2 regions of the Mesorhizobium sp. P160927 genome follow, and region 2 is predicted to be linked to the other one. Evidence: riboswitches for the same ligand, from Rfam matches in the RefSeq annotation. Region 2 holds a riboswitch; the other holds the start of a gene.

Region 1 (5,576 bases), 4.6 Mb from region 2:
GAGAATGCGCCGCCACGGCATCAGCGCGTCGCGCTGCGGCATGAAGGCAAAATGCCTGCCATGATCGTCGAGCGGCACGCCGTTGAAGAACATCTCACCCTCGCCATGCTCGGCGCCGGTCAGAAGCTGAAACAGCGTCGACTTGCCGGCTCCCGAAGGTCCAAGGATCGAGACGAATTCGCCGGCATCGACACGAAGCGAAATGTCGGCGAGCACATCGAGCTCGCCAAACACCTTGCGAACATGCCGCAGTTCGAGCCGGCTCATGCTTCTGGACCTTTTCCAGCGCCTTGCCTGCCAACGGCTCCTTCCCAGGGCACGGCAAGACGCTGCAGCAGCATCGTCAGCCCGAACAGGATAAGGGTGAGCGCTGCGCTGACGCAGACGGCGGCTAGCACCAGGTCGGGACGGAAATTGTTCTTGGCGTTGAGCATGTAGATGCCCAGCCCTTTGGCCGCGCCCGCATATTCGGCGAAGATGGCGCCGACGACGGCATAGGTAATGGAGATCCTGAGGCCAGCGAAGAAATAAGGCAGCGCCGAAGGCAATCGTGCCAGCATGAAAACACGCCAACGCCCTGCTCCCATGGCACGCAGCATCTGACCGATCTCCACCTCGGTAGCCTCGTAGCCTTGTACCAGCGCGACCAGCATCGGGAAGAAGGTGACCAGCGCCACCAGCACGATCTTGGGCGTCAGCCCGAAGCCGAACCACAGCACCACCAATGGCGCGATGGCGACCAGCGGCAAGGTCTGGCTGACTATGAAGATGGGAAACAGCGCGCGCCGCAAAGGCTGGAAGAAGTCGACCAGCATCGACAGCGCGAAGGCGGCGCTGAGCGAACAGGCAAAACCGATCAGCGTGGCGCGGACCGTGGGAACGGCGTTGTCGACCAATGCTTCACGATTGAGCATCGCCTGTTCGAAGACGCGCGAGGGCGCCGGCAGAACCGTCGGCTTGATGCCGGAAATGTTTGCGTACAGTTCCCAGGCCACTAGCACCAAACTGATCGATATCACGGCCGGCGCTGTTTTGGCGAAGAAGCCCGCGACGTTACGCGGGTTGAATGACGATGAGACCACGAGCGTTCAGACGGCAGTGGGACTGTTGGCCGAGACCGTGACATCGAGGGTTACATGGCCGGCGCCGGGCCCGAAGCGGCAGAAGGCTTCATCGAGGGCCGAGAAGATCGCGCCGGCATCGCCGCGCAGCTTGGTGCAGAAATTCTTGGAGCGATCGTAGACGCCGGACTGCTTCAGGAAATCTATGCAGCCATAGATTTCGTCCATGTGGTCGTCAGTACCCATCACATAGAGCGAGAACTGCGCCGCCGCCCGCTGGCCAGTGGCCGGCGCGCCGCGCACCGCGGTGATGGCGGCTTGCTTGCGCGGGCCGAGTGGCCCGGCAGGTCCGCCGAACGTGTCGGAGCGGCAGATCGGATCGTCCGGCTCGCCTGGGCAGCCACGCGAAATGGTGGCCGACAGCACGCAATGCCTGCCGCTGCCAGACGCGGCCACGAAAAGGTCGCGCAGCGCAGGGAATAACACCTCGGGGGCCCCGACCAGCAAGGTCGAGATGTCGTCGGTCTCGATCCTGAGCTTGTCGCGGAACGGATCGAGCGCGCCGAGCGCGCCCAGAATGACGCCGACGAAATCGTCGGCCATTGGATATAGGGAAACCTGTGCGCCTGAAAACATCGCCCGCCTCGCTCCGCTGGTATTACCCAGATCAGCTTCTAGGGTCTGTGGGCTTGCCGCCCCCGTCTCAGCCCCGACCGTACGGAGCACCCCTGTGGATGGGCGCGTTAGAGCATCATTCGGCCGGTTGGGGAAGCTGTTTCTTGGCAAGCCGCGCCAAAGCATTGCTCGAGCGCCAGGGCAATTGGACATCGCCGGCGCGGAAATTTGTCTGGAACCTTCGCCATTTCGAGGGGTTGTCCCACCAGTCGCTGGACGCGATTCCAGGATCAATTTTCCGTTCGGGATTGTGTCAGAACAAGCGATAGAGCGGTTCATGATTTCCGCGAAACCGTGCACCGCTCCCGGCGACGAGTTCACAGAAATGGAGACAAATCATGTTCATGAAAATCCTCGCGGCTTCGGCCTTCACCATTGCCCTTGCAACATCCGCCATGGCGCAAAGCAATAGCGCAGCCGGCGCGGATGGGTCCGGCGGCAGCGGCGAGTCCGTCACTGTGGACCCAAGCACCCCGGCTTCGCCCAGTACGATCGATCCGGGCTCGACCAACAGCACGACCACCACGCCGGGCGACATGAATTCCAATGCGGACAAGAATTGCCCCACCAACCCGCAGGGTGCACAGACGGACGCCAACGGCAACGCCACCGCGCCGACCGTGAACGACAACAACTGCGGAAAGTAGTTTGCCATCGCGATAATGGGAACCGCGGAAGCAGTTTCCGCGGTTCCCATTATTGGGATTCAGTGTCCGCGACTACCCGCCGCCGGCTCTGGTGCCGCTTCACTACCCACCCCGCCAAAGACCCTTAATTCAGCGTACGGTTTGCCGGCCCGCAGGCGTGCGAACGAGGCATATATTTTCATCAGCCGTTTGAGCAGGCGCCCGTAGGTGAGGTGCCGGACCCGGCCATTGGCAAGATCGAACTCCACCGTCCCCCATCGCCTTACCGGACCCTTTCCGGTTGGCGGACCCAGTCGCCTGACCTGGAAGGCCAGCCTGATCTGGCGGTCGGCGACATCCAGATAGATACCGGGTTTAGCGCCCAATACGTGCCACATCCGGGCAACGTGCCCGATCGACATGTCAGACGAAATCGCCATGTGGGCCCGCCCAAGTCGAGCCCAGACGAAATCACCGGCTGGCTGCCGCATCCCCGACACCGAATTCTTGCAATAGGCTGGCGCCACCTCACACACCAACCGGCGCATCGCGCTCGCCACGCTGTCCTCCAAATCCCGCCGCGATGCCCAGTCTGCTTCGGTGAACGGCACTTGTCCGAGGATGTCGCCGTCGTCGAAATTGGCCGACATCTTATGCAGTGTCACGCCGCCATGGACGGCATGCTGGCCATCCGCGACAAGACGATGGAGAGGATGCGGCCCCCGATAGTTGGGCAGCAGTGCCGGATGAAAATTAAGCCCGCCCCTGGGAAAGAGGTCGAGCAACTGCTGTGGGATCAAGGTCGGGAAAGCGAAGCAGATCAGCACATCCGCGGCGATGTCAGGCAGTTGCCGGCCAAGCTCGTTCCAGTCGTAAGGCCGGCGGAATTCGATCAGCTTTACCGGCGTGTTGCCGAGATAGCGTCTGAGCAAAAGCCGGCGCCTCAGCCTGCGCCGAAAATTGCCAATGCTGAAGCCTCTGGACGGGCTTTGAAAACCAGGCACGATGATCGCACCAACACGGTTTCCCGCCTCGATCCATCCGGAAAGCAGCGGCCCGGTATAAGCAGAAACATCCAGGATGAAAATTGCATTGAGTTGCCCGGCGAGTGCCGCAGGTTCGGAAGAAATCATCTTCTCAAGCCCAGCGGGGCAAGACATAGCGTCCCCGCGCCAGCAATTCGATCACCGTTACAACTCGGCCAGCCAGGCCCGAAAGCCAGCCAGGCCGGTCAGGCTGCCTTGGAAGAAAGCGGTCCCGCCGCAACACTTGAGAGTCTTTCCCGCTTCACCAACACCGGCTTTTCGTAAATCTTCCTCATGCTAATCCCCAATGATCAATCAACCTACACAGTTGGCCAGCAACGCAGCCAACTGTCAACCGCCGGACGGCGGCCAACAGCCTCTTTATGCGTATGATCCTGGCAATCGACGAGCGTTTACACCCCACCTGCGGCCAAAACGGCTGGTGAACCTTATGAAACCGCCTTTTCACGAACCGGCAGCTTCCAGCCTGGTCTGACGAAATGGCACGTGTAGCCGTTGGGGTATTTCTCAAGATAGTCCTGGTGCTCGGGTTCGGCCTCCCAGAACGCACCGGCCGGCGCGAGTTCGGTGACGACCCTGCCGGGCCACAGGCCGGAGGCGTCGACATCGGCGATAGTGTCCTCCGCCACACGCTTCTGCTCCTCATCGGTGTAGTAGATTGCGGAGCGATAGCTCATGCCGACATCGTTGCCCTGGCGATTGCGCGTCGTCGGATCATGGATCTGGAAGAAGAATTCCAGAAGCTGACGAAAGCTGATTTTCGCCGGGTCGAAGGTGATCTCGATGGCTTCGGCATGCGTGCCATGATTGCGATAGGTAGCGTTCGGCACGTCGCCGCCGCTGTAGCCGACCCGCGTGGCAAGGACTCCCGGGAAGCGCCGGATCAAATCCTGCATGCCCCAGAAGCAACCGCCGGCAAGCACTGCACGTTCGCTCGAAGTCGCCATGTCACGTCTCCTTGAAAGGCAATTCCGGAAGTGTAGCGGCTCTCCGTCGGGAATTGCGCGGCAACAAACTTGGATAGCGCCATAAATGGGCACTGTTGCCTGGTTCGTCCAGTCAGACGAGCGGCCGTCCGGTTGTATTATAGGGAATAGGATAGCACGAAGCCGTTCGCCCTAGCTGCGCGGATGCCGGGTCCGGCTGCTGGCGGCAGCCGGCAGATGTCGCGTGCCCGGAACCACGGCAAAACTGATCGCCACCGGCGGTGCCTCGCGCGACCAGTTGAAAAGAACGGTCTTGACCGGGATTTTGTCCACCCATGCCAGCAGCCTTGACGGCACGTGACGACCCGACCAGACCATCAGCATGCCGTGATCCCGCAACCGCTGCCTTGTGATCCAGGGTGCGAACCGCATATCGAGATCGGTGAAGATCGACGGCTTGTCATAGGCGTTGAGGCCAGCCAGCATGGCAAGATTGGTGTCGCCACCGACGATGTCGAGCCGGCCCGGCGCCGCCGCGTGCCAGATTGCCTCGGCCTCGTCCGAGATCGGCCGCGCCGGCCAGCAGACTGCGTCCATGCGCCCGCGCACATTGCAGTCCGTCCATCGGATCGCCCCATAGGCGCCCGACATGGCCACGATGCAGATGAAGGCGCAGATCGCCAGCCTTCTCATCTCGGCGGCACCGAGCCGGTGGCCGAGAAAGGCGAGCGCGACGACGCCGACAAGATTGTACATCGGTGCGCCCCAGGCTTCGCCGGTGCCGGTGAACAACGAGACGACCATGATCAGCACCGCCGGTCCAAGCCCCATCCAGCAGAGATAGACGAGCGTGTGGCGCTCGACCGGCACTTGCGGGGCTGGTGAGCGCCGCAACAGCCCTGATAGCGCCAACACCAGGAGAAAGCCGGAAAGGCCGGCCACCTGGACGCCGATATAATAGAGCCGCGCCCGGTGCTCGCTCACCCATGCATCGCGGCCGGCGAAATAGGTCAAAGGCAGGAAATCGATGCGGTAGAGCGCGATGGCAAGCGGCGCGACGACGGCGAGAAACACAGCCAGGCCAAGCCATGGCCAGGGTGTCGCCAGCCGGCTGCGCGCGCGTGGGTCGCACAGCAGCCAGAGGCCGCCGAAGGCAAGCAGCAAGCAGGTGGAGAACTTGGCGTAGAGCCCGATGCCGGATACCACTCCAAGCGCCAGCCACCATCCCGCCCCGCCGCCACG
Region 2 (5,576 bases):
TGCCAGCACGCGTGCCAGGATCAGCCGCGCCCGTTCGCCGCCGGACAGCTCGCGCACTGGTGTGCGGGCCTGTTCCGGCTTGAACAGGAAATCCTTCATATAAGACACGACGTGGCGCTGCTCGCCATTGATGACGAGGTTCTCGCCGCGCCCGTCGGTGAGATATTGCGCCAGCGTCTCTTGCGGGTCGACCGCCTCGCGCTTCTGGTCGAGCGTGGCGATCTCCAGATTGGTGCCGAGCCGGACCGAGCCAGCGTCCGGCGCCAATTCGCCGGTCAGCATCTTCAGAAGTGTCGTTTTGCCGGCGCCGTTCGGCCCGACAAGGCCGACGCGGTCGCCGCGCTGGATGCGGGTCGAGAAGCCCTTGACGACGGTAAGGTCGCCAAAGCTCTTCTCGATGTTCTTGGCCTCGATCACCAGCTTGCCGGATTCGGCGGCGTCGCTTGCCACCATTGTCGCGGTGCCTTCGGCGCCGCGATGGCCGCGAAAACGCTGGCGCATGGTCTGCAACTCGCCGAGGCGCCGCATGTTGCGCTTGCGCCGCGCCGTCACGCCGTAGCGCAGCCAGTGTTCCTCGCGCACGATCTGGCGGCCGAGCTTGTGCTGCTCGCGCTCTTCCTCTTCCAGTACTAGGTCGCGCCATTCCTCGAAATGACCAAAGCCCTTGTCCAGCCTGCGCGTCTGGCCGCGATCGAGCCAGACTGTGGCGCGCGACACGCGCTCGAGGAAGCGGCGATCATGGGAGATGACGATGAGCGCGGAGGAAGTCCGGATGAGCTCTTCCTCCAGCCATTCAATGACAGATAAATCAAGATGGTTAGTCGGCTCATCAAGAAGCAGGATGTCGGGCTCAGGCGCCATGACGCGGGCAAGCGCGGCGCGCCTGGCCTCTCCGCCGGACAGGTCGCCAGGCCGTTCTTCGCCCGACAGGCCGAGATGCTCCATCAGATAGCTGGCGCGGTAGGGATCGTCGGCGGGCCCGAGCCCGGCCTCGACATAGGCGCGCACGGTGGCAAAGCCGTCCATGTCGGGCATTTGCGGCAGATAACGCACCGTCGCCGAAGGCTGGCGGAACACCTCGCCGTCCTGTGGCTCGATCAGGCCGGCGGCGATCTTGAGCAGCGTCGACTTGCCGGATCCGTTACGGCCGACCAGCGCAATCTTGTCGCCGGCCGAAGCGGTCAAGGCGGCGCCGTCGAGCAGTGGCGCGCCGCCAAAGGTCAGTCTTATCCCGTCGAGATTGAGAAGAGGCGGGGCCATGTCAGCTTTCGGGCAATGGATAGGGATGGGCGAGCAGCAGCGCGCGGCCATGGCCGAGCGCGATGTCGAGGCGGCCCCCGGTCTTGCCGAACTTGACCTCGTTGGAAATGGTCAGTGACGAACCGAATGCCACCTCAACCTTGTCGAGCGGCCATTTGGCGCCCGTGACGGTCAGGCCGGAGAGTTCGGAGAAGCCGAGAATCGAGAGCAGCGTGCCGTCGGCATAATCGAAGCCGGCCCTACCGGGCAGCAAGGGAACACCTTCCTGGGCGCCGCTGGTCAGACACACATCCATTCCGGCCTCGGCCAGCCGCAGGCCAAGCGCCAGATGCAGGAAGGCGTGGTCGGCGCGCTTGCCGCCGAATGCGCCCGCCAGCACAAGGCGGGTCGCCCCGCGCTCCAGTGCGGCCGCGATCGCCAGTTCTCCGTCGGTCTTGTCCTTTTCCGCCGGGAAGGTTTGCCGCGGCACGGCGGCGAGGTCGGCGGGCAGATCAGCCGGAACCGAGTCGAAATCACCCACCCACAGTTCCGGCACGAGGCCCAGCATCCGCGCATGGCCAATGCCGGCGTCGGCGGCGATGACGCGCGAGCCTTCGACCTGGCGGTCGAGCCGAGGCGTGCGGATGAGATCGCCGCCAAGCAGGATGGTGAATATGCTCATATCCCGTCGCCTTACCAGCCCGGCACCGGAAACGGAAGGCGGCAAAGTCCCACTTGCGCGGGTCATCGGCCCGGCCTATGTGTCGAAACGCTCTAACGGGGTGCCGGACGCGAATTTCGCGGGCCGGCTGAGAGGCAGTCTCGCCAACCCGCTGAACCTGATCCGGTTTGTACCGGCGGAGGGATTAGACGTTTCGGACACTCCGACGCCTCAATTCCTTTCAACGCAAACGAAGGAGGCGCCGATGCGCACGCTTTTATATTCTCTGATCGCCGCCACGGCAGTGACCCTGTCCGGGCCGGCCTTGGCCAAGGACAAGCTCACCGTCTACACCTATGAGAGCTTCACCGCCGACTGGGGTCCCGGTCCCGTGGTGAAGAAGGAATTCGAGGCAGAATGCGGCTGCGATCTCGAGTTCGTCTCGGTCGCCGATGGCGTGGCGCTGCTCAACCGCGTCAAGCTGGAAGGCGCTTCGACCAAGGCCGACATCGTGCTCGGTCTCGACACCAATCTCACCGCCGATGCCAAGGCCTCGGGCCTGTTCGCGCCACATGGCGCAGTGACGGACGTCAACGTGCCGGGTGGCTGGAGCGACGATACTTTTGTTCCCTTCGACTATGGCTACTTCGCCGTCGTCTACGATACCCAGAAGCTGAAGTCCCCGCCGAAAAGCCTGAAGGATTTGGTGGAGGGTAGCGCCGACGACAAGATCGTCATCCAGGACCCGCGCACATCGACGCCCGGTCTCGGACTGCTGTTGTGGGTGAAGGCGGTCTATGGCGACAAGGCGCCCGAGGCCTGGGCCAAGCTCAAGACCAAGGTGCTGACCGTGACGCCGGGCTGGAGCGAGGCCTATGGCCTGTTCACCAAGGGCGAGGCGCCGATGGTGCTGTCCTACACCACCTCGCCAGCCTACCACATGGTCGCCGAGAACACCGAGCGCTATCAGGCGGCGTCGTTCGAGGAAGGCGAATATCTGCAGATCGAGGTCGCGGGCATCACCACGACCGGCGCCAAGAATCCGCTGGCGGAAAAGTTCATGGCCTTCATGACCGGACCGAAATTCCAGGACGCCATTCCCGAGACCAACTGGATGTTCCCGGCCGGCAAGACCGACAAGCCGCTCAACCCCGCCTTCGACAAACTGGTCAAGCCGACCAAAACCTTGCTGTTCAGCCCGGAGGAGGTGGCGGCCAACCGCAAGGCCTGGGTCGATGAATGGCTGGCGGTGATGAGCAAGTAGCTTTTGTGGGCTAATCTCGTGACATGAACGCTCTACGGCGACGCTCCCTAAGCTTCACCCAATCGTTGATGGTGCGGCGTGCAAACCCGCTCTGATACCCGCGTCACAGCCGGCATCATAGGGCTCGCCGCCATCGCCATTTTGATCGGCGGCGCGTTTGCGGGGCTGCTTGTGGAAGGTGCTCGCGATTTTTCCGGCGCTTGGGCCGCGTTCGATCCCTACCTGTTCCGGGTCGTGCGGTTCACGCTCTTGCAAGCGGCCCTGTCGACGCTGCTCTCGGTCGGGCCGGCCCTGTTCGTGGCGCGGGCGCTGTCGCGGCATCCACGGTTTTTCGGCCGTGCCTTCATCTTGCAGCTCTTCGCCGTGCCGCTGGCGCTGCCGGCGATAGTCGCGGCGCTCGGCATCCTGGCGCTTTATGGCCGCGCCGGCTATTTGGCGGGCCTGTTCAACTGGGCTGGCGGCCAGGGTTGGCCGGGCATCTATGGCCTGTCCGGCATTCTCGTCGCGCATGTCTTCTTCAATCTGCCGCTGGCCACACGTCTGCTCCTCGAGGCGCTGCAGACCATTCCCTCCGACCAATGGCGGCTGGCGAGCCAGCTCGGCATGGGGGCGCGGCCGGCATTCCGGCTGATCGAGTGGCCGACGCTGCGTGCTGCGCTGCCCGGTGTCGCCGGACTTGTCTTCATGCTGTGCATCACATCCTTCACCATCGTGCTGACGCTCGGCGGCGGGCCCGGCGCGACGACGCTCGAAGTCGGCATCTATCAGGCATTGCGCTTCGATTTCGATCCCGCGAGGGCTGTTGCGCTGACACTGCTGCAGATCGCCTTGACCTTCATCGTGGTGCTGACGTTGACCCGGCTCGGAGCCGACGTCGTCGGCGACGCCAACCTGCCGGTCGCGCCGCGCCGCTACCTCTCCGTCAACAGGACTGAAGCCTGGCTGAACGCGACGCTCATCGTGTTGGCCTTGCTCTTCGTCGCCGGGCCGATGGTGGCGACCGTGGCGGCCGGACTTGGCGCCGACCTCGGCCGGCTTGCCGGCGAGGCCAGTGTCCGTCAGGCGACGCTGACCAGTGCTGTACTCGCTTTCCTATCGGCATTGCTTTCGGTGATGCTTTCGCTGGCATTGACCATGGCGCGCAGGGCGCTGGCGTCGAACCGCCGCTTCGGGGCAAGGACACTGCTCGAAGAGGCCACCGATACCGGCGCTGGGTTCGTCCTGGTCGTGCCGCCGATCGTCGTCGGCGCCGGCTGGTTCCTGTTGCTGCGCCATGTCGGCGATGTCTTTGCCATCGCCCCGCTCATGGTCGTCACCGTCAACGCTGTCATGGCGATGCCTTTTGCGCTGCGCGCCATCCGTCCCGCCTATGATGCGGCAAGCGAGCGGCACGAGCGGCTCTGTGCGCAGCTCGGAATTTCCGGCTGGTCAAGACTGTGGTTGGTCGACCGGCCGACGTTGCGGCGCCCGGTGGCCACCGCTTTTGCCTTCGCCATGGCACTGTCGCTCGGCGATCTCGGCGTCATCGCCCTGTTCGGCAGTGATTCCGTGCAGACCTTGCCCTACCTTCTCCTGGCGCGCATGGGCAGCTACCGAACCGAGGACGCCGCCGGCTTGGCGCTGCTGCTCGGCCTTGTCTGCCTGGGATTGGTGCTGGCGGCGGACCGGCTGGGAAAGGAGACGGCCAGCAATGTCTGACGAGGCGGGTGGCGGCAAAGGGGTTTCGGTGCGGCTGGACAAGGTTTCGTTCAGCTATGGCGAGGCGTTGTTCGCCTTCGATGCCGAGTTCACGGCGGGGCAAATCACCGCCATCATGGGACCGAGCGGCTCCGGAAAGTCGACGTTGCTCAATCTGGTGGCCGGGTTCGAGCCGCCGCGATCCGGCCGCGTGCTGATCGGCGGGGCCGATGTCAGCACCGCGCCACCGGCGACGCGGCCGGTGTCGATGGTTTTTCAGGAAAACAACCTTTTCGCGCATCTTTCCGTCGAGCAGAATGTCGGGCTCGGCCGTTCGCCATCGTTGCGGCTAGCCGAAGCCGACCGCGCTGCGATCACCGATGCGCTTGCGCGCACCGGCCTTGCCGGCAAGGAGAAGCGGCTGCCGCGCGAACTTTCCGGCGGTGAGCGCCAGCGCGTCGCCCTGGCTCGCGTGCTGGTGCGTGACCGCCCGGTGTTGCTGCTCGACGAGCCTTTCGCTTCGCTTGGGCCCGCCTTGCGAGACGATATGCTCGACCTCGTTGCCGGCCTGCATGCCGAGCGTGGCATGACGGTACTGTTCGTCACGCATCAGCCGCAAGATGCCCGCCGCATCGCTCAGAGGCTGGTGTTTCTCGAGAACGGCGCCGTCGCCTCTATCGGCACGGCAGATGATTTCTTTGCCGGGGCTGGTCCGGAGGCATTCCGGCGCTATAT

The links. A riboswitch is a leader RNA that binds a small molecule or an ion and turns the genes downstream of it on or off. The one in region 2 is predicted to bind thiamine pyrophosphate.
Region 1: it holds a riboswitch for thiamine pyrophosphate, as region 2 does, so the genes downstream of both, AC3CB8_RS24150 (YkoF family thiamine/hydroxymethylpyrimidine-binding protein) here and thiB (thiamine ABC transporter substrate binding subunit) in region 2, are expected to answer to the same signal.

Annotation. Positions count from the first base shown of each region.
Region 1 covers NZ_JBYMDW010000001.1:4,965,672-4,971,247, forward strand. The annotation lists gene AC3CB8_RS24140 (ABC transporter ATP-binding protein) at 1-267, opposite strand, end outside; gene AC3CB8_RS24145 (ABC transporter permease) at 264-1,019, opposite strand; gene AC3CB8_RS24150 (YkoF family thiamine/hydroxymethylpyrimidine-binding protein) at 1,089-1,697, opposite strand; TPP riboswitch at 1,688-1,801, opposite strand; gene AC3CB8_RS24155 (hypothetical protein) at 2,075-2,383, shown strand; gene AC3CB8_RS24160 (formyltransferase family protein) at 2,443-3,495, opposite strand; gene msrA (peptide-methionine (S)-S-oxide reductase MsrA) at 3,837-4,355, opposite strand; gene AC3CB8_RS24170 (glycosyltransferase family 39 protein) at 4,527-5,576, opposite strand, start outside.
Region 2 covers NZ_JBYMDW010000001.1:343,602-349,177, reverse strand. The annotation lists gene AC3CB8_RS01755 (ABC-F family ATP-binding cassette domain-containing protein) at 1-1,260, opposite strand, end outside; gene AC3CB8_RS01750 (thiamine diphosphokinase) at 1,262-1,921, opposite strand; TPP riboswitch at 2,008-2,122, shown strand; gene thiB (thiamine ABC transporter substrate binding subunit) at 2,166-3,164, shown strand; gene thiP (thiamine/thiamine pyrophosphate ABC transporter permease) at 3,243-4,862, shown strand; gene thiQ (thiamine ABC transporter ATP-binding protein) at 4,855-5,576, shown strand, end outside.